Regions from separate parts of the Undibacterium sp. Di27W genome, predicted to be linked through region 2. Evidence: predicted binding sites of a transcription regulator. Region 2 holds the regulator's gene; the other holds the start of a gene.
What was found. Region 2 encodes FliA, which starts transcription of late flagellar genes. Its sites were predicted from a motif close to CTAAAGTTTNNNNNNNNNNNGCCGNTA; they were not measured.
Positions count from the first base shown of each region.

Region 1: a site for FliA is predicted at 2,163-2,189, ahead of motA (flagellar motor stator protein MotA). Genes of this name have one in related genera too.

Region 1 is NZ_JBMPOS010000001.1:759,286-770,291, forward strand. It holds gene flhD (flagellar transcriptional regulator FlhD) at 371-688, shown strand; gene flhC (flagellar transcriptional regulator FlhC) at 728-1,282, shown strand; gene ACO0LF_RS03390 (SAM-dependent methyltransferase) at 1,298-2,104, shown strand; gene motA (flagellar motor stator protein MotA) at 2,223-3,083, shown strand; gene motB (flagellar motor protein MotB) at 3,101-4,024, shown strand; gene ACO0LF_RS03405 (chemotaxis protein) at 4,078-4,626, shown strand; gene ACO0LF_RS03410 (response regulator) at 4,678-5,043, shown strand; gene cheA (chemotaxis protein CheA) at 5,094-7,127, shown strand; gene ACO0LF_RS03420 (chemotaxis protein CheW) at 7,163-7,672, shown strand; gene ACO0LF_RS03425 (methyl-accepting chemotaxis protein) at 7,753-9,480, shown strand; gene ACO0LF_RS03430 (CheR family methyltransferase) at 9,627-10,526, shown strand; gene cheD (chemoreceptor glutamine deamidase CheD) at 10,523-11,006, shown strand, end outside.
Region 2 is NZ_JBMPOS010000005.1:312,987-323,992, reverse strand. It holds gene ACO0LF_RS13060 (zinc-ribbon domain-containing protein) at 1-722, shown strand, start outside; gene ACO0LF_RS13055 (hypothetical protein) at 798-2,609, shown strand; gene flhB (flagellar biosynthesis protein FlhB) at 2,910-4,061, shown strand; gene flhA (flagellar biosynthesis protein FlhA) at 4,058-6,148, shown strand; gene flhF (flagellar biosynthesis protein FlhF) at 6,145-7,467, shown strand; gene ACO0LF_RS13035 (MinD/ParA family ATP-binding protein) at 7,460-8,290, shown strand; gene ACO0LF_RS13030 (RNA polymerase sigma factor FliA) at 8,297-9,028, shown strand; gene ACO0LF_RS13025 (flagellar motor protein) at 9,010-9,750, shown strand; gene motD (flagellar motor protein MotD) at 9,768-10,613, shown strand; gene ACO0LF_RS13015 (flagella synthesis protein FlgN) at 10,752-11,006, opposite strand, start outside.

The DNA.
Region 1 (11,006 bases), on a different contig from region 2:
TGCCGTTAGATGGGTATGAAAATAAATCGAAAATATTTTTAAATATTCCCTAAAGTTTTCTAAAGTGCTGCCGTTAATGATTATGAGACGATGAAGTAAAAGTCCTTCTTTTGCTTAAGTTATTGTTTTTATTGATGTTTTTTGAATTGGCTAATTTTGCTGATCCGAAAAAATAAAAATCTGTTTTCTACGAAATCTTATTTTGTAGATATCTAATTGTGCCTGTAGGATATTTTCCTACGGCATGCCTTCGTTTTATTCTTGGTTTAAATACGGAATCTCGCTTATACAGCGGCTTTTCACCAGCCTGCACAATGTATCTCACTGGCAATGCAAACATGCCACTGATAACAAACTGGAGGGTGAGAAAATGACGCAGAACGATATGATGGCCGAGATTCGGGATGCCAATTTGAGTTATTTGATGTTGGCACAACAAATGATTCGCGCTGATAAAGCGACCGCTATTTTCCGTTTGGGTATTGGTAAAGAAATTGCTGACCTGATTGAGGGTCTGAATAATGCCCAAATTTTGAAATTGGCTGGCTCCAATATGATGTTGGCGCGCTTCCGCTTCGAAGATAGTTCCATTTTGTGTATGTTGACAAATTACAACAAGGAACGTGCTCTTGCGCATTCCCATGCTGCGATTTTGATGGCTGGTCAACCAGTCGAAGAAATTCATTAATTTGTCGAGCATTTCAATCAAGGTGGATGGGGAATAATCATGGCAAGCAAAAGCGTAGTAAACGAAGCACACGAAATTCAATTGGCAATTGAATTGGTCAATCTGGGCGCCAGGTTGCAATTGCTGGAATCCGAGACTTCCTTGTCGCGTGAGCGCCTGCTGAAGATCTACAAGGAATTGAAGGGTGTATCGCCGCCAAAAGGCATGCTGCCTTTTTCTACGGACTGGTTTATTACCTGGCAGCCAAATATTCATTCTTCCCTGTTCATGAATATCCATAAATATTTGCGTGAACATGCTGGCGTGGAGGGTATTGAGGCCATCATCAAGGCATATCGTCTGTATCTTGAGCAGGTGCCGGTGCCAATTGGGGATGAGCCCGTATTGTCACTGACAAGGGCTTGGACTCTGGTGCGCTTCTTTGAGGGTAAAATGCTCAGTTTTGCAAAATGTTGCAAATGCAGCGGGCAATTTGTTGCGCATAGCCTGGATTTGCATGATGATTATGCTTGTGGTTTATGCCACGTCCCATCACGGGCAGGTAAAACAAAAAAAGCAAAAGATGCGGAGGCCGCGTTGGAGATGGTGGCTTAAAATTCAGGAGGAGCCTTGGAGGTAGTAGCGTCAAAAACCCGCAAAGGCAAGCTCCTCCCGGCTAACGGAGTTTTTTCTTCGCCAGTATTTCTCGCGCTTAGCTTACAGTTACTCGCTTTTGTCCTTTCTTATTTGCTATATGCCGCCGACAGGTGGCAGTTCGGTAGCTTACTCTCTCCCTATTTCCTGCTTGCTGTCCATGCGGGCATCGCTGCAACTCTCAGTTTCTTGCTGGGCATGAGTTGGTGGTGGTGGCTAATACAATTTACTTTCCCTTTTGCGGTTGTCGCCTCTCTGGTATTCCAGTTGCACCCGGGTTTCAGTTTGTCCATCTTTTTATTGTTGGTATTGTTGTTTTGGTCAACTTACCGCACCCAAGTCCCATATTTTCCTTCCAAATCCAGTTTGTTGCCGTGTATTCTTGAGCAACTACCTGCTCGCAATGATTTGCGCTTTATTGATATCGGCAGTGGTTTTGGAGGGGTATCTATCAGCCTGGCAAAAATGCGACCTGAACAATCATTCTTTGGCGTTGAGGTGGCGCCCATCCCCTGGCTGGTAAGTTGGCTCAGGGCTGCGGTATTAAGTAAGAAGCTGCGGTTTTACTTAAAAGATTATTTGGAGTTGGATTTTGCTGATTTTGATGTGGTTTTTGCTTACCTGTCTCCGGTGGCTATGCCAGGACTGTGGGAAAAGGTCAGATCTGAAATGAGGCCAGGTGCGATTTTCATGAGTTATGAATTTAAAGTGCCCGGTGTCGAAGCGGATTTAATTATAAAAAGCAATCTGAATGACCCCGATCTGTATATCTGGCGCATATAATGATCATAGTGAAATGTATTCCTGAAGCAATATTTAACCTTCCATTTCTGGTGAATGTTTCAGGTCTGAGGTAGTGTAGTCGATATTATAAAAAATCCTCTCTAAGGAGTAAAAGCTCGTGTTAGTTATCGTCGGCTATATCGTCGTGTTGGGCTCAGTCTTTGGTGGCTTCGTCATGTCCGGCGGGCATTTGGCGGTATTGTTTCAGCCCCTGGAATTGTTGATGATAGGTGGCGCCGCACTTGGTGCTTCTCTGGTTGGTAACAATGCTAAAACCTTGAAGTCGACAATGAAGGCGCTTCCTAGCGTGCTGAAAGGTTCCAAATATACAAAGTCATTGTATATGGAGCTCATGACCATGCTGTTCGACGTCCTGACCAAGGTGCGCAAAGAAGGCTTGATGTCTATCGAGGGCGATATTGAAAAGCCTGAAGAAAGCCCGCTTTTTAGTAAATATCCTGCAATTGTCCACGATCATCATATGATGGAGTTTATAGGGGATTATTTACGTCTGATGGTGTCGGGAAATATGGATGCCTTTCAAATCGAGAATTTAATGGACAATGAGCTGGAGACACATCACCACGAAGGTGCCGTGCCCGCCCATTTTATTGCCAAACTGGGTGATGGCTTGCCAGCCTTTGGTATTGTGGCTGCCGTGATGGGGGTGGTGCACACCATGGAGTCAGTAGGTATTCCACCTTCTGAATTGGGGATTTTGATTGCGCATGCGCTGGTGGGTACTTTCCTTGGTATTTTGCTGGCCTACGGTTTTGTTGGCCCTCTGGCGGGTTTGATGGAGCAGCAACTTGATGAATCGTCCAAAACATTTCAATGTATCAAGGTGACCTTGCTGGCCAGTTTGAATGGTTATGCACCGGCTTTGGCGGTGGAGTTTGGCCGCAAGGTATTGTATTCAACCGAGAGGCCTACGTTCTCAGAGTTGGAAGAACATATTAAGCAATCTAAATCTAAATAATAAAAACTGGATTGGTGATGGCAAGCGAAGAACTAAGACCGATTATCGTCAAGCGCATCAAGAAGGTGGCTGGTGGCCATCATGGTGGTGCCTGGAAGATCGCTTATGCCGATTTTGTGACTGCAATGATGGCGTTTTTCTTGTTGATGTGGTTGCTGGGTTCGACTGCCAAGGGTAATTTGAATGGTATCGCCGAATATTTTCAAACCCCGTTGAAGGTGGCAATGGCGGGTGGTGACGGTAGTGGTGATAGTTCCAGTGTTATCAAGGGCGGTGGTAAGGACCTCAGCGCACGTGAGGGGCAAAATCGCAAGGGTGAGATAGATGCTCAGAAAAAAACCTACAATTTGCAAGCGGCTGAAGCAGCCCTGGCAAAAGTCGAAGCAGAACGCTTGAAGGGCCTGAAGACCAAGATTGAGGCAGCGATAGAGTCTAACCCAACCTTGAAGCAGTATAAGAAACAGTTGTTGCTGGATATCACCACAGATGGTTTGCGTATTCAAATGGTCGATGAGCAAAATCGCCCTATGTTTGCCTCGGCCAAGGCAGATTTGCAGCCCTATACCAGAGAAATTTTGCATGAGATAGGTAAGGCTTTGAATGATGTGCCGAATCGCATCAGTTTGTCAGGCCATACCGATGCTTCACCCTACGGTAGTGGAGAGCGCGGTTATAGCAATTGGGAATTGTCGGCTGACCGTGCCAATGCTTCCAGACGAGAATTGATTTATGGTGGTATGGATGAAACCAAGGTTTTGCGCGTAGTTGGTCTATCTTCTTCTGTATTGTTTGATAAGCAGGATCCCTTGAATCCCATCAATCGCAGGATCAGCATCATCGTCATGAATAAAAAAGCGGAGGAATCTGCGTCGCAGGATGGTGGCTCTATTGAAGTTGCAAATCAGTCTGACTCAAGTGCGGAAATTTCAGTCAAGCCTTGACGGTAGCAAGACGTAGCATCATTAAGTCAAAATGCATAGATAGGATGCTTAAGATGTCCAAAAAGAAACTGTTGGGTTCTCAGGTTAAGCAACTTTTATCAGGTGTGTCTGATCATGGAAATGCACATTTGCTGGAGGTTGAGACCGACCTTGCGCAAACAACCATACTCTTGGGCGAGGCAATAGAAAAGCTGGGAGTCAGCTTTATGGCCCTGCATGCAGCCATTTCGAGTGAGCAGGAAGAAATCAATTTAATCGTTAGTTCCGGTGGTGTTTCTGATGAAAGCGTATTGCGTCTCAAGGTAATACAGGAAGATATTGCCAGGCATATCAGTTCAGCCGTGACCAGCTTGCAATTTCAGGATTTGACCAGTCAGTTGATTTCAAGAACCCTGCAGCGATGCGAAGGTTTGCGGGAAGTCTTGGGGACTTTGGGAGTGGTAGGCAATGATATTGAGCACGACGGTGAATCAGATGAGTTGACGGCCTTGTTGCGTGAGACTACCGTCCGTCTGGAGAAGCAAAGTGCGGACCTGAAAAATTTGTTACATAAAGCTGTGCATCAGAAGCATCTGGATAGTGGTGACATCGAGTTATTTTAAATCAAGTGGTGGTTTGCAGAAGCTGCCTACAATTCGTATAACGGAGTAATTATGGCCAAGACAATTTTAGCTGTGGATGATTCTGGCTCCTTGAGGCAGATGGTGGCATTCAGTTTGAAAGCCGCAGGATATCAGGTGATTGAAGCAGTTGATGGCCAGGATGGACTGGAAAAAGCACGCAATCAGGTCGTTGATCTGGTATTGACCGATCAAAATATGCCACGCATGGACGGCCTGACGCTGATCAAGTCTCTACGTGGATTGCCCTCATATGCTCGAGTGCCTATCTTGATGCTGACAACCGAATCTAGCGACGATATGAAGGCAAAAGGTCGGGCTGCTGGCGCCAATGGCTGGCTGGTGAAGCCTTTTGATCCGCAAAAACTGACTGAAGTAGTGAAAAAAGTGATTGGCTGAATTAATGGCCTGAAGTCTGGGCAAACAAATGTAAATCACGGAGTTTAATAATGACGATTGACATGAGTCAGTTTTTCCAGGTTTTTTTCGACGAGGCGGAAGAGCTTCTTGCCGAGAAGGAAAAATTGTTACTTGCCGTCGATATCTCTTCACCAGATCCTGAGGATTTGAATGCCATTTTTCGTGCCGCTCACTCCATCAAGGGGGGCGCGTCGACCTTTGGCCTGACAGATATGACGGAAGTGACTCATATACTGGAGTCACTGCTTGATAAGATACGCAAGGGTGAAATGGCGCTGACTGCAGAGCATGTAGATGCTTTCCTCATCGCTAAAGATATTTTGAAGATGCAGCTTGACGGGCATAAGTTAGGTACGCCTGTAGATCAGGATGCAGTTGCTGATGTCAGGATGTTGCTGCAATCACTGTCGCAGGATGCAGTGCCCATTGCTGCTCCCACGGCCAGTTTTGCCAGCCGCAGTCCAGAATTTGATGATGCAGATGTAGTCTATAAAACGGCTTTCAAAATTGAATTGCCCGATGTTTCTGAATCAGACGCCGCTGCGATCATGTCGGAGCTGGGATTGCTCGGCTCCATATCCAGACTGGATAATAATGGCAGCAATGTAGTCCTGGCTTTGCGGACGAATGAAAGCAAAGATGACATTATTTCGATTTGTTCTTTTATTCTGAATCCTGACACACTGAAAATAACAGAAGAGCAAATCGCCAACTTACCCGCCAGTAAAGCGCAGCCTAGCGACGATGACCTGGGTTATGGTTTCTTTGAACCCCTGGACGCCATGTTTCCGCCTGAGGAAAACAAGTCAGAAACCGCTTCTGAAAAAGTGGCGGACATTGTTATTCCAGAAAAGGCAGCGCCGCTTGCCGAGAAAAAAGTGGAGAAGCCTACTGCTTCCCAGGAATCCTCTACCATACGGGTCGGCATAGAAAAAGTAGATCAACTGATCAATTTGATTGGTGAATTGGTCATTACTCAGGCCATGTTGGAGCAGCGTACTCAAGACTTGGATCCGATTGCCAATGAACGTCTGCTGAGCAGCGTGGCACACCTGACCAGAAATACCCGTGATTTGCAAGAAGCTGTCATGTCCATACGCATGATGCCCATGGATTATGTTTTTTCGCGTTTTCCACGCATGGTCAGGGATTTGGCGACCAAACTGGGCAAGAAAGTTGAATTCGTCACTTATGGCGCTTCGACAGAGCTGGATAAGGGCTTGATTGAACGTATTGTCGATCCACTGACGCATCTGGTGAGAAATAGTATAGATCATGGCATAGAAATGCCAGCTACCAGAGCGCAGACAGGCAAAAGTGAAACAGGTAAATTGTCCCTGTCTGCGGTACATCAGGGCGGTAATATTGTGATTGAAGTCAGTGACGATGGCGGTGGCCTGCATAGGGATAAAATCCTGGCCAAGGCAAGGCAGAATGGCCTGACCGTTTCTGATGCAATGAGTGATAGTGAAGTCTGGCTCCTGATCTTTGCACCTGGATTTTCAACTGCCGAAACGGTGACTGATGTGTCTGGTCGCGGTGTTGGTATGGATGTGGTCAAGCGCAATATCGCTGCCATGGGCGGCGTCGTCGACATCCGCTCAGCCAAGGGTTATGGTACGACGATTACGATATCCTTGCCTTTGACGCTGGCGATCCTGGATGGCATGTCGATCAAGTTTGGTAATGAGATTTATATTTTACCTCTGGGCTTCGTCATGGAGTCTCTACAGCCAGCCAAGGCAGATATAAAGGAAATCAGTGGCAAGGGCAGAGTGGTAAAGGTGCGCGATGAATACCTGCCGCTGGTACCCTTGTATGAATATTTCGATATTCCGCCCAAATATACAGATCCATCTGATGGCATCGTTGTGATTGTGGAAGTGGATGGGAAAAAAGCCGCATTATTTGTTGATGATCTGGTTGGTCAGCAACAAGTGGTGGTAAAAAATATAGAATCAAACTATAAGAAAGTCCCTGGCATCTCAGGAGCAACTATCCTGGGTGATGGTGGTGTTGCACTTATTTTGGATGTCGCTGCCGTTTTGCGCACTGCGCGATGAAGATTGAATTAGAAATTTAAGACGAGGAAAAAGAAATGACGCAAATTTCACAGGCTGGTGATCATGGCTCCAACGATGGAGCTAAATCAGATATTGCTGGGCATGAATTCCTTGCTTTTACCTTGGGTAACGAAGAGTACGGTATCGATATTCTCAAGGTTCAGGAAATACGTGGCTATGAAGCTGTAACGCGGATTGCCAATGCACCAGAGTTTTTGAAGGGCGTTATCAATTTGCGCGGGATCATCGTTCCCGTGGTGGATATGCGCATCAAATTTAATTTGGGAGCACCTACTTATGACCAATTTACGGTGGTCATTATTTTGAATATTGAAGGGCGCATCGTCGGTATGGTTGTCGATAGCGTATCCGATGTCACGACTTTGCTGCCTGAACAGGTCAGACCAGCTCCAGAAATGGGAACGACCTTCAGTACCGATTTCTTGATAGGCTTGGGCACACTAGATGACCGCATGTTGATTTTGGTAGACATCGATAAATTGATGTCTAGCCCTGAAATGGGACTGGTAGAGGCAGCCGCTTGATCATGTGACTACTGTTTTGGTCATTCAGCTTTGAAAAAGTGTAGATAGAGTAGTAGGCAAAAAAATAAATAGGAGACGCTATGAATCTAAGAAACTTTAAAATTGGCACCCGTTTGGGAGTCGGCTTCGCACTTATTTTAGCTGGCCTGATAGGCGTTATTTTGTTTGTCAATGCACTCAGTGGTAATAATCGTCAGGCCATGGTAAATGGTTTGAATCTGGCTGCCCAAAAACAGGTGTTGGCCAATAATATGAAGAGCGCCTTGTTTGAAGGTGGTATCGCCATGCGCAATATAGGCATACAGTCTGATGTAGGTGAAATGCAAAAGGAAGAGGGTAAGGTCAAGCTGCAAAAGAAGAAATATGAAGAAGCCAAAGAAAAGATTGCTTCTCTTGGTTTGAATGAAGAAGAAAAGAAAATATTGGGCGATATCGCCAAATTGGATAAGGATATTGATAAACCATTAAAAGATGCAGTAGGCCAGGCCCTGGCTTTTAATGGTGAAGGTGCAGCAAAAATTATCGCCACTGTGATTGACCCTCTGAGTGTTAAATCAATACAGGAGATGAATAAATTAGTTGATTTGCAGGAAGTTGCTTCCAAGCAGGTTTTTGAAACTTTTGCCGCTGCAGGTGCCAAGCTGACGATGTGGTTATATGTCATTCTGCTGTCTGCTCTGGCTGTAGGTGCATTATTTGCCTGGACTATTACACGCAGCATTACCCAGCCTTTGCAAGAGGCATTGAGTTTGGCTGAGACAGTAGCTGACGGTGACTTGCGTAGCCAGGTTACGGTATCCGGCAATGATGAAGTGACCTCCTTGTTCCAGGCGCTGAAAAACATGAATGATAATCTGGCCGCAACTGTCGGACAGGTCAGGACAGGCACAGAAACCATCACCGTCGCCTCACAAGAAATCGCCAGCGGCAATGCAGACTTGTCGAGCCGTACAGAATCGCAAGCCAGCTCACTGGAAGAAACTGCCAGCTCTATGGAAGAGTTGACCAGCACAGTCAGGCAAAATGCCGACAATGCAAGGCAAGCCAATCAATTGGTGGTTTCTGCTTCTGGTGTGGCAGTCAAGGGTGGGGCAGTAGTCGGCCAGGTAGTCAGTACCATGGGTTCGATCAAGGAAAGCTCACGCAAGATCGTCGACATCATAGGCGTCATTGATGGCATCGCTTTCCAGACCAATATCCTGGCCTTGAATGCGGCGGTAGAGGCGGCCAGGGCTGGTGAGCAGGGGCGTGGTTTTGCCGTCGTAGCAGCAGAAGTGCGCAACCTGGCACAGCGCAGTGCCAGTGCGGCCAAAGAAATCAAATCGCTCATCAGTGACTCGGTAGACAAGGTAGACCAGGGTAGCAAACTCGTCGACGAAGCAGGCAAGACCATGGATGAAATCGTCACCAGTGTCCAGCATGTGGCTGACATCATGAGCGAGATCACGGCCGCCAGCCAGGAACAAAGTTCAGGCATAGAACAAGTGAACCTGGCGATTACACAAATGGATGAAATGACGCAGCAAAATGCGGCTTTGGTAGAGCAGGCAGCCGCAGCGGCAGAAAGCATGGAAGAGCAAGCCGTTGCATTAGCGCAGGCTGTGAGCGTCTTTAAGCTTAATTCAGGGATGGGGCATGTACCTCAACAAACAAAACCTGTGGTCAGTAAAGCATTCAATAAGCCTGTCGCGACAAGGGCGGCTCAAGTGAAGGCTTTGCCTAGAGCTGAACCATCAGGAACAGCTGGTGCTGGAGCCAGGGCGAGCAAGCCAGTTGCAGATAAGCAGGATGATTGGGAAGAATTTTGATCTAAGATCATCAATAGGTTTTAAGGCTGAGGCCGGGGTTTTGGATTAAATACCCCGATAGTAAAGAGGTACTGATTATCTGGATTTTTATTTGAAATCAGCTTTCGTCTCTGAAACAGGATGGGGAAAGTTTAAGAAAGCATTGAATGACGAAATCCATCGATAAAACCAGGTCGGACACTTCAAAAGAGTTTACGTTTAACTCCAGGGATTTTGACCGTGTCCGTGACTTGATTTATAAAAAGGCTGGCATTTCTCTGGCTGATAGCAAGCAGGAAATGGTCTATAGCCGGCTGGCACGTCGTCTGCGGGCGACTGGTATCAGCTCGTTTTCTGACTATCTGGATAGCCTGGAAAGTAATCAGATTGAGTCAGAGTGGGAAGCCTTCACCAATGCACTGACAACGAATTTGACTTCGTTTTTCAGGGAAGAACATCACTTTCCCATACTTGCTGAACACATCGCCAAAAGACAGGAAACAGTCAATATCTGGTGTTCTGCCAGCTCAACAGGGGAGGAGCCCTATTCTATTGCGATGACACTATGCGAGGCATTCGGGACTTTACGTCCGCCTGCTCATATTATTGCAACAGATATAGATACCAATGTTCTGGAAACTGCTTCGCGTGGTGTATATAACCTGGACCGTATAGAAAAACTGTCGGCAGAAAGAACCCGCAAGTTTTTTCTTAAAGGTAAGGGTGCGCAAGAAGGTCTGGTCAGGGTAAGACCGGAATTACGGGAATTGATCACATTTAAGCAATTGAATTTATTGGAAGATAACTGGCCTTTGAGCGGCGAATTTGATGCAATTTTTTGCCGGAATGTCATGATCTATTTTGACAAGCCTACGCAGGGGAAAATCTTGAAGAAGTTTGTTCCCTTGATGAAGCCGGACGGTTTGTTGTTTGCAGGCCACTCAGAGAATTTTTTGTATGTTTCTGATGACTTCAAGCTCAGAGGTAAGACGGTCTATGAACTGACCAAGTCGCATGCTCCTGGCAACAGAACGACATTGCGCCATTTGCAAAAGGGTAATCCATGAGCCAGCTAAGTGAAGAGCATTTTGCAACGAATGTTTATTATGATCGAACCTTTGATTGTGATGCTGCCAAGATATTACCTGGTGAATTTTATTTCACCAACAAGGATATGTTGATTGTCACGGTCCTCGGGTCCTGTGTTTCTGCATGCATACGGGATCGTGTTTCTGGCGTCGGTGGCATGAATCATTTTATGTTGCCCGATACCGGGGGGGATGCCGATAATCCTGTATCAGCCTCCATGCGCTATGGCACTTATGCAATGGAAGTATTAATCAATGAATTGTTGAAAGCCGGAGCCAAGCGCGAAAATATGGAAGCCAAAGTTTTTGGCGGTGGCAATGTTTTGCGCGGGTTTACGGCGATCAATGTTGGTGAGCGCAATGCCAGATTTGTGCTGGATTATCTGCGTGCCGAAAGAATGCGCGTGACGGCCGAAGATTTGAATGACATTTATCCGCGCAAAGTATATTTCTTTCCCA
Region 2 (11,006 bases):
CTGTCGTAGAACAGAACAAAGTACATAACCCTATACCTGCGGTTTCTGGTGATGTCATCAAATCCAGTATGCAGCCATCCCATGTGATTGCTGCTGGAATAGCGGTGCTGCTGGTAATCGCTGCCTCGGCTGGTGGCTATTTTTGGTTTTCTTCAACCAAGCCAAAAAATGAGCTGGCTTTGAATGAGAAAACCACTGCAGTGAATCAGCCTGTGGCAGCAGATATGCCTGTAACTGCATCTGCAAATACTGCAGTGATAAAAGACGTAGTGCCCGCATCTCTGCCAGAGACGTCAGTGATTCCAGCACCAGCAAGCGTGGCTGAGCCAGTTGCAGTAGCGCCTGCTGCGGCAATACCGCCAGCGGTGCCGGATATCGTTACGGCGAATGTACCGAACGTCAAAAAGAAAGCCAGAAAAAATGGTGATGATGATTTTGATGAGGAAGATGACTACGACAATGACATGTCTGCACAAGGGAAACGACAACGCGGCCTGCATGCACAAAACCAGGAGTTTGTGCGTGCAGCACCATTTGGTGGAGACATGGGAGCAATGGGCAGAGGGCAGGTGAGCGCCTTGCTGGCGCGCTCCGACAGTTTCATGGCCAGTGGCGATTATGACCGTGCCATTGCTACTGCACAAAGTGCTTTGGCACTGGACCCAAATAATGCGGCGGCCAGGGCAAAGATAAAAAAAGCCAGGCGACTGCAAGGCGAGTAATTCATGATGCACCAGGTATTGCATCTGGAGTTTACGATCTGTTTCTATACAATTTTCAAATAAAGAGTTGCGCGCATGAGCTATGAATTTAATACTGAGAGCCAGGTATTTGAGTTTCCTAATCCTTATAAAGTAGAAAATCTGGCCAGCATCATTTCTGGCGGCTTGATGCTGCTTGCTGGCACCTGGGTGATGTTTGACGTACGCGGGCGCTTGGCGCATGGGCCAGACTTGTCGGTATTTGGTGTCGTGGCCATTTCCATCATCCTGCTATTGCTAGGGATATTATTGCTGGCGCGCGCATTTACACAATTGCGCTATTTTTTTGGACGCAACCGACCGGATAGCCTGGCACCTCTGCTTGCCAATGACAAGGACGGTGACTCGGTGGATGCGCGTCACTATAAGGAAACCCTGCGACAAAATGCAATTTTGCTCAAGGAACCTACCGGGCCACTAAATGGTTTATTGTATTCATGGATGCCGCGACTGATATTTGCCCCCTGGGTGATACAGAGTTCTGCACAGACCCAGTTTTATAATTTTCTTTCCCTGGCGGCGACACTGATCAGCTTTTTATTTTGCTGGCTGGTATTTGGGCAAAGCGCAGCAAATGCCTGGATAGGTCTGGTGTATGGGGCTTTTACTTTTTTTCAGATCATGCGCCCCATGGTGACGCAGACAAATACCACAACCGGGCCCATCAAGGAAACCGCCAATATTGGCATCACTAGTCTCATCATCCTTATCGTACTGGCTGTCCTGGGGCCTGTAGTGCTGGGTTTGTTTGCATCGCATTTGCCGCAGATCGACAATTTATCCATTAACGGTGTGGTATTGATTACCTTGCTGTGCGCCTTGCTGGCCTGCGCCGTGTTTGGCCTGGCTTTGAAAAACCAGTTGCAACCCATACCGCAAGTGATAGGCGCGGCCCGTGTGGTCGATACCGTCACCATGAACGCCCATCCGAATAAAATGCTGGAAGAGCTGGACAGGATCTTGATGGAGAAATGGTTTAGCCGTATTCCCAACCGTAAATATACGCGTCGCTCACCCATCATCGAAGGCCAGCAAGGACAATTCACAGCTGAGATTTTTGAAGAAAGTCAGCCTTGCCCGCAAGCTGGTCGGGTGGCTGAAGGGCTTAAGCATGCACTGGCAAGCAAGGAATTTTTCTGGCTGACTTGTTTGACGGCGCTGGCATTTGTTTTGGTTGTCAGCGGCACCCTGGTGGCTGTCATATTGACACGCGCCCTTTTAGCAGGAGAGGCGATCTGGACCAATATTGCCCTGACTTGCAGCTTGTTTGGTGTTGGTATGTATTGCTATCGCGCTGCCCATGTACTCTGGGGCCGCTTTGATTTTGTCTCGAAACTGATGTGGGTGGATATACAAGGGAGTTTTGAAACTGCCAGCGTGCAAATGGGTAATCAGATTTCAGGCAATCTGCAAACCAACAAGAAAGTCATCAACATAGAATCCATGAGTTTGCGCGTCTGGGTATCTGAAATCGACACCGTCATTTTTGGACGCAATTCACCGCGTCAATTGACGGGCATGCGGGGTTTGCAAACAGATGCGGAAGAGTTGGCGCAAAGCCTGAAAATTTTTGCCGAGCAAAATTCCATGGTAGTGGCACCGACATCTGCGAAAGATATAGAGCGTGCAGAAAAAATTGGCATGATGAATAAAGTCCTTGCTGATCCTGTGGCAGCTTTGGCCAAAGAAAACAAGCAATTGCCGGACAATACTGCGAAAGAGCAGGCGCAACTCGCCGCAGTCATGGAAAAGATCAAATCAGCCGTGGCTTGCCGTGCCTGTGGCGTGCCAGTGGATGTGGATGCCAGTTTTTGTGGAGAATGCGGTACGCGCGTGGCTGTAGAGTAAATTTTTATACAAGCTCAGGACATGAGCTTGTAAGGCCTGGCTGGTCGTTTTTGAAGGCTAGTCAGCATTGCCTTGTCGTTTTATGCGCAAGCCAGGCTTGGCTTGTTTAGTTGGTATTTTTGCACCTGCAAAGTCCGGTATTTACTTCTCCTTGCCCCTTTTCCCATTCCTTACCAAGAGGAAGGGGGTATTTCCTCCCTTATTCCACGCATCTTGTGCTTCTGTCATAGCCAATAATTACACCTGTACATTTGCGTAATCAAAGCAGTGATTGCTTTGTGGAAATAACAGGAGTCGGCAATGGCCGAAGATAGCGATCTCGAAAGAACCGAACCGGCCTCGCCCAAGCGCCTTGAACAAGCGCGGGAAGAGGGCGATGTTCCACGTTCGCGCGAACTATCTACCTGCACCATCTTGCTGGCAGCGGGTGGGGCTCTGTGGGGCATGGGTGACGGACTGGTGCGCCAGCTCAACCATGCCCTGGTTGCCGGGCTGTCGCTGGAACGAGCGATCATCTACGACAATGAATTGCTGTTCTCAAAAATAGCCGCCAGTTTATGGGAAGTGTTGATGGCTTTTGCCCCTATCGCCGGGCTCTTGCTGGTGGTGGCGCTGGGCTCGCCTTTGCTGATTGGTGGCTGGCTATTCAGTGCCAAAGCGCTGACGCCGAATTTCTCGCGCATGAATCCTATATCCGGCCTGGGCAACATGATTTCTACCCGCGCAGGCGTGGAATTGATCAAGGCCATTATTAAAACCATCCTGGTGGGTACGGTAGCCTGGATAGTCATTATGGGGCAAAAGAATGCCATCTTTGCCTTGCCGCTGGAGTCGCTGAAATCTGGCCCGGCTCACGTTGGTCACATGATGGGCGTATGTTTTCTGGCCATCGTTGGTTCACTGGCAGTGATAGCCGCCGTCGACGCCCCTTACCAGATGTGGCAATACGCTGAAAAACTGAAGATGACGCATCAGGAAGTGGTGCAGGAATCCAAAGAAGCGAATGGTAATCCGCAAATCAAGGCAAAAATTCGTGCCCAGCAGCGTGAAATGGCACGTCGCCGCATGATGTCTGAAATCCCGACCGCCGATGTTGTCGTCACCAACCCGACCCACTTTGCCGTTGCCTTGAAATACACCGAAGGTGGCAATGGCGCACCTAAAGTGGTTGCCAAGGGTGCAGATGCTGTCGCTGCCAAGATACGTGAATTGGCGAAAGAACATAAAGTCCCCTTGCTCGAAGCTCCGCCACTGGCACGCGCGCTGTATAAGCATAGCGAGCTTGGTGATGAAATACCGGAAGCACTGTATGCCGCCGTGGCAGAAGTACTTGCCTATGTCTATCAGCTGCGTAGCTACAGCAAGGCAGGCGGTAATAAACCTGTAGTGCCAAATGACTTACCTGTACCACCAGAACTTGATCCAAATAATCCTGCAGGAGCACAAGCATGAATAGCCTTACCTTACCTGCCTGGATGAATGGCCTCAACGGCAGGGCGCTGGCGGCTCCTTTCCTCATCATCCTGATGCTGGCGATGATGATATTGCCCTTGCCAGCATTTATTCTGGATGTATTTTTCAGTTTCAATATCGCGATTGCGATTATCGTCTTGCTGACCAGTTTGTACACCATCAAGCCGCTGGATTTCATGGTGTTTCCAACTGTGCTGCTGGTCAGTACCATGCTGCGGCTGTCCTTGAACGTGGCCTCTACGCGCGTGGTCTTGACTGAGGGCCACACTGGCCCGGACGCTGCCGGTAAAGTGATTGAAGCCTTCGGCCATTTTTTGATTGGTGGTAATTACACCGTTGGTATCGTGGTCTTCGTGATTTTGACCATCATTAACTTTACCGTCGTCACCAAGGGTGCAGGCCGTATTGCCGAGGTGGGTGCACGTTTTGCCCTGGATGCGATGCCAGGCAAGCAAATGGCGATTGATGCCGATTTGAATGCAGGTCTGATTGCAGAGCAGGAAGCACGCCGTCGTCGTACCGAAGTCGCACAAGAAGCTGAATTCTATGGTGCCATGGACGGTGCCAGTAAATATGTACGTGGTGATGCAGTGGCGGGCATCATGGTGACCGTCATCAATATTGTCGGTGGCCTGGTAGTGGGTATGGTCCAGCATGATCTGGATTTTGCTACGGCCCTGAAAAACTATACGCTGCTGGCGATTGGTGATGGCCTGGTTGCGCAAATTCCTTCCCTGATTATCTCTACCGCAGCCGGTGTCGTGGTTTCGCGCGTCGCCAGCGATCAGGATATCAGCGGGCAGTTGATAGGGCAGTTGTTCGCCAAGCCCCAGGTCATGCTGATTACCGGCGGTATCATCGGCGGCATGGGCTTGATACCTGGCATGCCACATATTGCTTTTATCTTGCTGGCAGCGGTGCTTTGTGGTGGTGGCTATATGCTGACCAAGCGCAATGAGACAGCACCTGCCGCGGATGCCAAAGTGGAAACAGCACCTACTGCGGCTCCCCAGGAAATGGAAGAGGCAACCTGGCAAGACATTTTGCCTGTCGATACCCTGGGCCTGGAAGTCGGTTATCGCCTGATCCCGCTGGTGGATAAAAACCAGGGTGGTGAGCTCTTGCGCCGCATTAAAGGCATACGTAAAAAGTTTGCCCAGGAAGTTGGTTTCCTCTCGCCTCCCGTGCATATTCGCGACAATCTGGAATTGAAACCCTCGGCGTATCGGATTACGTTGAAAGGGGTGGAGGTCGGTGCTGGTGAAGCCTTGAGTGGGCAGTATCTGGCGATCAATCCTGGCATGGTCACGGGTAATCTGCCTGGTGCCGTGACCAATGATCCGGCTTTTGGCTTGCCAGCAGTATGGATAGAGGCGGCCATACGTGAGCAGGCACAAGCCATGGGCTACACCGTGGTGGACTCCGGTACCGTCATTGCTACCCATCTGAATCATCTGATCACCAGCCATGCTGCTGAATTGCTGGGCCGCCAGGAAGTGCAACTGCTCATGGATCACCTGGCCAAAGACATGCCAAAAATGGTGGAAGAACTGGTGCCAAAATCCATGCCCTTGTCGACGCTGCAGAAAGTCTTGCAGAACCTGCTCGTTGAGGGCGTGCATATCCGTGATATGCGCACCATCATAGAAACCTTGTCTGAACAAGCCATGCATACCCAGGATGCCAATGAGTTGACGGCGCAAGTCAGGATAGCCCTGGGCCGTGCCATCGTGCAGCAAATCTACCCAACCGGCAATGAGATGACGGTCATGACACTGGACAACCGCCTTGAACGCTTATTGATGCAGGCGCTGCAAACCAGTGGTGCAGATGGTTCAGGCATAGAGCCTGGGCTGGCTGACACCCTGGCCAGCCAAACCCAGGCTGCCGCTGAACATCAGGAACAAATGGGTTTGACACCTGTATTGCTGGTGCCAGCACCACTACGCGCCTTACTGTCGCGTTTCTTGCGCCGTAATTTACCGCAGTTGAAAGTCTTGTCACACGCAGAAGTACCCGAAACAAAAACAATTAGAGTCACCAGTCTGGTCGGAGGTCAATCATGAACGTCAGAAAATTTACCGCGAATACTTCTCGCGAAGCTTTGCGCATGTTGCGTGATGCTTTGGGGGCAGATGCCGTGATCCTGTCGAATCGCAATGTGGGCGGCAAGGTGGAGATTCTGGCGATGGCAGATGAAGCCATCAGTGCCATCGCACCAGATCATGGTGAACAGGCCTCTGTGCCTGAAGTGCCTCGCTTTGCACCACGTTTTCAAACTGAACAGTCCAGCTCTTTGCACAGGCCAGTGGAAAGAGCGCTGGAACGTCCTATCGACGTGCCAGTCTTCAAGCCACAAAAAAGCGCCAGCGTTTTCGGCAGCGAGATTGAAGCTCCAGTGAGCGCCAATGAGCTCAATGATGTCATGTCTGAAATTCGCTCCATGCGCAGCATGCTGGAATCGCAATTGGCAGAAATCTCCTGGACCCAGACTCAGAAACGCCATCCGCAAAAAGCAGAAATCCTGCGAGAATTGCTGGCCACCGGCTTTAGCGCCAGCCTGTCTCGCTATCTGGTCGAAAAACTGCCAGAAGCAGACAAGCCTGAAGATGGCCTGGAATGGATCAAGAATGTCCTGGTCCGCAATCTGTCGACCATTAATAATGAAAATGAAATGCTGGAAAAGGGAGGGGTGTATGCCCTGGTTGGTCCTACCGGCGTTGGCAAAACCACGACCACTGCAAAGCTGGCTGCGCGTTGCGTCATGCGTCATGGCCCATCCAAGCTGGCACTGATCACGACTGATGGCTATCGTATCGGCGGTTTTGAACAATTGCGTATCTACGGCAAAATCCTGGGCGTGATGGTGCATGCCGTCAAGGATGAGGCAGACTTGCGCATTGCCTTGTCCGAGCTCAAGAACAAACATACAGTATTGATCGATACTGTCGGTGTTAGCCAGCGCGATAAGATGGTCACCGAGCAGGTGGCAATGTTGTCTGGAACAGACACTCCGGTAAAACGTTTGTTATGCCTGAATGCGACATCGACGGGTGAAACTTTGAGCGAAGTGGTGCGTGCCTATCAGGGTAATGGACTGGCTGGTTGTATTTTTACCAAGCTCGATGAAGCAGCCACCATAGGTGGCGCACTTGATATTGCGATACGCCAAAAGCTCATGGTGTACTACGTGGCCAGTGGCCAGCGTGTGCCCGAAGATCTGCATATTGCCAACAAATTATATTTGATAGACCGTGCCTTCAAACTCAAGCGTGAGACGGCGGCTTTCCGCTATCTGGATGAAGAATTGCCACTGCTAATGGCGGGTGCTGCATCAGTTGCCAAGGTGGCTGGACGTAGAGGTCAGGAGGTGTCCCTTGGCTAGTTTTGATCAGGCAGAAGGCCTGCGCCGCATGCTGGCAGGACCAAAACCAAGAGTGTTTACTTTTTTATCCGCATTGAGAGAAGATGAGAAAAGTGGCATGCTGGTCAATCTTGGCGTGTCACTGGCACGCCAGGGTAGCCAGGTCCTGATGGTCGATGCGCGTGCCTCAGAAAACAGTATAGGTGCATGGTTGAATGCCCGGCATGATCAGACCTTATTGGATGTAGCGAGACAACAGCGTACAATGAAGGAAGCCGTCAAATTGGTAGCTTCTGGCTTGTCGGTGACGATGCTGGCCAGGCACGCCTGGTTGCCATCAGAAAGTGCGCGCCAGTTGTCCAGGGTTTTTGACACCGTGGCCAATAGTGCAGACCTGGTTATTGTTGATAGCGATATCAATCGTGACGACACTTTTCCACTGGCGACGCTGGATGACAGTGAGCTGGTGATACAGGTGTCGGCAGATCCCGACATGATCAAGGCAGCATATGGATTGATCAAACGGGTCAGCAACAGAGTGGGCAGGCGTGGTTATGGTATCTTGGTCTCAGGAGCATCGGACAAAGAGGCAAGATTGATTTATACAAATATGGCGCAGGCAGCCAGCCGGTATCTGGCGGTGCCATTGCATTATGTTGGTAATGTGCCGGAAGATGAACATGTAAGAAAGGCGGCGCATTTGGGACGTTCTGTGATTGATGCTTTCCCCAAGGCGCTTGCTTCATTGGCATTTTCACGGCTGGCCGAGCAGTTGGCAAAGACTGCGCGTTCCACATTATGTGTAGAAGGAGTACCTGAGCTGGGTGTCGGTCTTGGAATTTAATTAAAAATGTACACCGCTAGCGGAAAATCAGATAAAAACTTCCTTTTGAGGGAGCATGCGCCCCTGGTCAAGCGTCTTGCTTACCAGTTGAAGGCGCGCCTGCCTCCCAGCGTGGAGGTCGATGATCTCGTGCAGGCCGGTATGATAGGCCTGCTGGACGCCGTTAACCGTTACGAAGATACCCATGGCGCACAATTTGAAACCTATGCGGTGCAACGCATACGGGGTGCCATGCTGGATGAATTGCGTAGCAGTGACTGGTTGCCGCGGGGCGTGCGCCAGAATATGCGCAAGATAGAAAATGCCATGAATGTGTTGCAGCAAAAGCTGGGGCGGCCACCTCTGGAAACCGAGGTCGCCAAGTCACTCAAGCTGAGCCTGGAAGAATACCAGGACTTGCTGACGGACAGTGGCGGGCATCAACTCGTGTATTACGAAGACTTTCATGATTCCGATACCAAGGAACATTTTCTCGATCACTATTGCTCAGACTTGTCTGGCGACCCTTTGCAGGATTTGCTCAATGACGATTTCCGGGATGCCGTCATCGGTGCGATAGACAGCTTGCCCGAGCGAGAGAAATTGCTCATGGGTTTGTACTATGAGCAAGAGCTGAATCTGAAAGAAATTGGTGCCGTCATGGGCGTGTCTGAATCACGCATATCACAATTACATAGTCAGGCAGTCGCCAGGCTCAGGGCTTACTTAAGGGAGAAGGCGTGGACTGGGCTAGCATAGTTGGATTAATACTGGTGGTATTTGGCATCCTGTCCGGTCAATTGATTGAAGGAGGGCGCTTGTCATCGCTGGTGCAGCCAGCCGCATTTGTGATTGTCTTTGTTGGCACCCTGGGGGCAGTATTGCTGCAAAGTCGCCTCAATACGTTCAGGCGTGGTGTGCGCATGTTGCGCTGGGTAGTTTCGGAGCCGCCTGACAGCAGCAAAAAGAATGTTGAAGATGCCCTGATCTGGAGTGTGGTGGCACGACGCGAGGGCTTTCTTAGCCTGGAACGCTATATGAATGCCTCTTCCGATCCTTTCATCGGCAAGGGCTTGCGTCTGGTCATCGATGGCATAGACCCTATACGCTTGAAGGACATACTGGATGTCGATATATCTCTGTATGAAATGGAACAGCGCCAGGCCGCCAAGATCTGGGAAGCAGCGGGGGGCTATTCCCCCACCATAGGGATACTTGGTGCCGTCCTGGGTTTGATCCATGTGATGGAAAACCTCAGCGATCCTTCCAAACTGGGTGGCGGTATTGCGGTTGCCTTTGTTGCGACTATCTATGGCGTGGGCATGGCGAACTTACTGTTCTTGCCTGTCAGTAATAAACTCAAGGAAATCATAGGTCGTGAAGTGACACGTCGCGAAATGCTGTCTGATATCTTTTATAGCATCGCCCTCGGCGATAGCCCACGCGTGGTGGAAGAAAGACTGACCAATCACCGGAATTGAAGATATAAAAACTATCTATGGCGAGAAAAAAATACCATGAAGAGCCGGACAACCATGAGCGATGGCTGGTTTCTTATGCGGATTTTATTACTTTGCTGTTTGCCTTCTTTGTTGTCATGTATGCCATTTCCTCGCTAAATGAGGGTAAATACCGGGTGTTGTCGAATTCACTGACCGGGGCTTTTGGCAAGGTCATGACCATCAATCCCAAGCCGGTGGATGCGCCAAATGAACAAGTAATCAAACTTGATCCTCTGCCTTTGGTCAAGAATCGCAGCAGCGAGGGCTTGCGCAAGGAGCGTGCGCAAATGACCACCATGGCCAAGGATATCCTGACCGTACTTGAACCGCTGGTCAGGGAAGGTAAGGTCAGGGTGACCCAGACCAGTCGTGGCATTACAATAGAAATCAATGCCAGCCTCTTGTTTGCGCCGGGTGATGCGCGCTTGAATATTGATTCCATACAGGCACTAAGAGCGATTGCAGGCGTACTTAAAATCGATACCCATGCTATACAGGTAGAAGGATATACGGATAACCTGCCCATCAATAATCCCATCTTCCCTTCAAACTGGGAATTATCTGCGGTACGTGCCAGCACGGTGGCGCGTCTGCTGACCGAGAATGGCGTGGATGAAAACCGGGTAACCGCGGTGGGGCAGGGGGCAAAACTGCCAGTGAGTGACAATGACACGCCTGAAGGGCGAGCCAGAAACCGGCGCGTGTCGGTGACTATATTGGCAGTGTTGCCTGAACCTGTAGTGGAAGTGCCGATTGCACCTGCTGCCGCGGCAACATCATTGCCTGCGCCTGCTGCCCGGCCCGTAGTGACACCGGCACCCGATACCTCGCCAGATCCCTAGTGATAAAGAACTTGTTGGCGACGATCTTGAATGCGAGCGGGATCAAGGTTCATGTGTAATTCTTCAAGCGCCGACGCTCGCTACAGATCTGGGAAAATTGGGCTGGTCGAGAGACTTAATTGACCGCTTTGATGAGGCTTAAGTGGCAATATACCCCTTGCCTGGCACACTTTTGACAGTGGATTGGCCGTTCGGGCCATACATGGACCCGGCCTGATTGGTATTTTGCTGCAACAAGTTCAAAGTCGCCTGGTTTAGCGACAATCTGCGATTGATCAATAAGCCATTGGCACGATTGTCTTCTTTGGCTTGCGAGCTTAGTTGTAACAGCGCATCCCAATGCTGGGCGCTATTTTGCATATCTGCTGCTTGCAAATAGGCCTGCATGCCGTC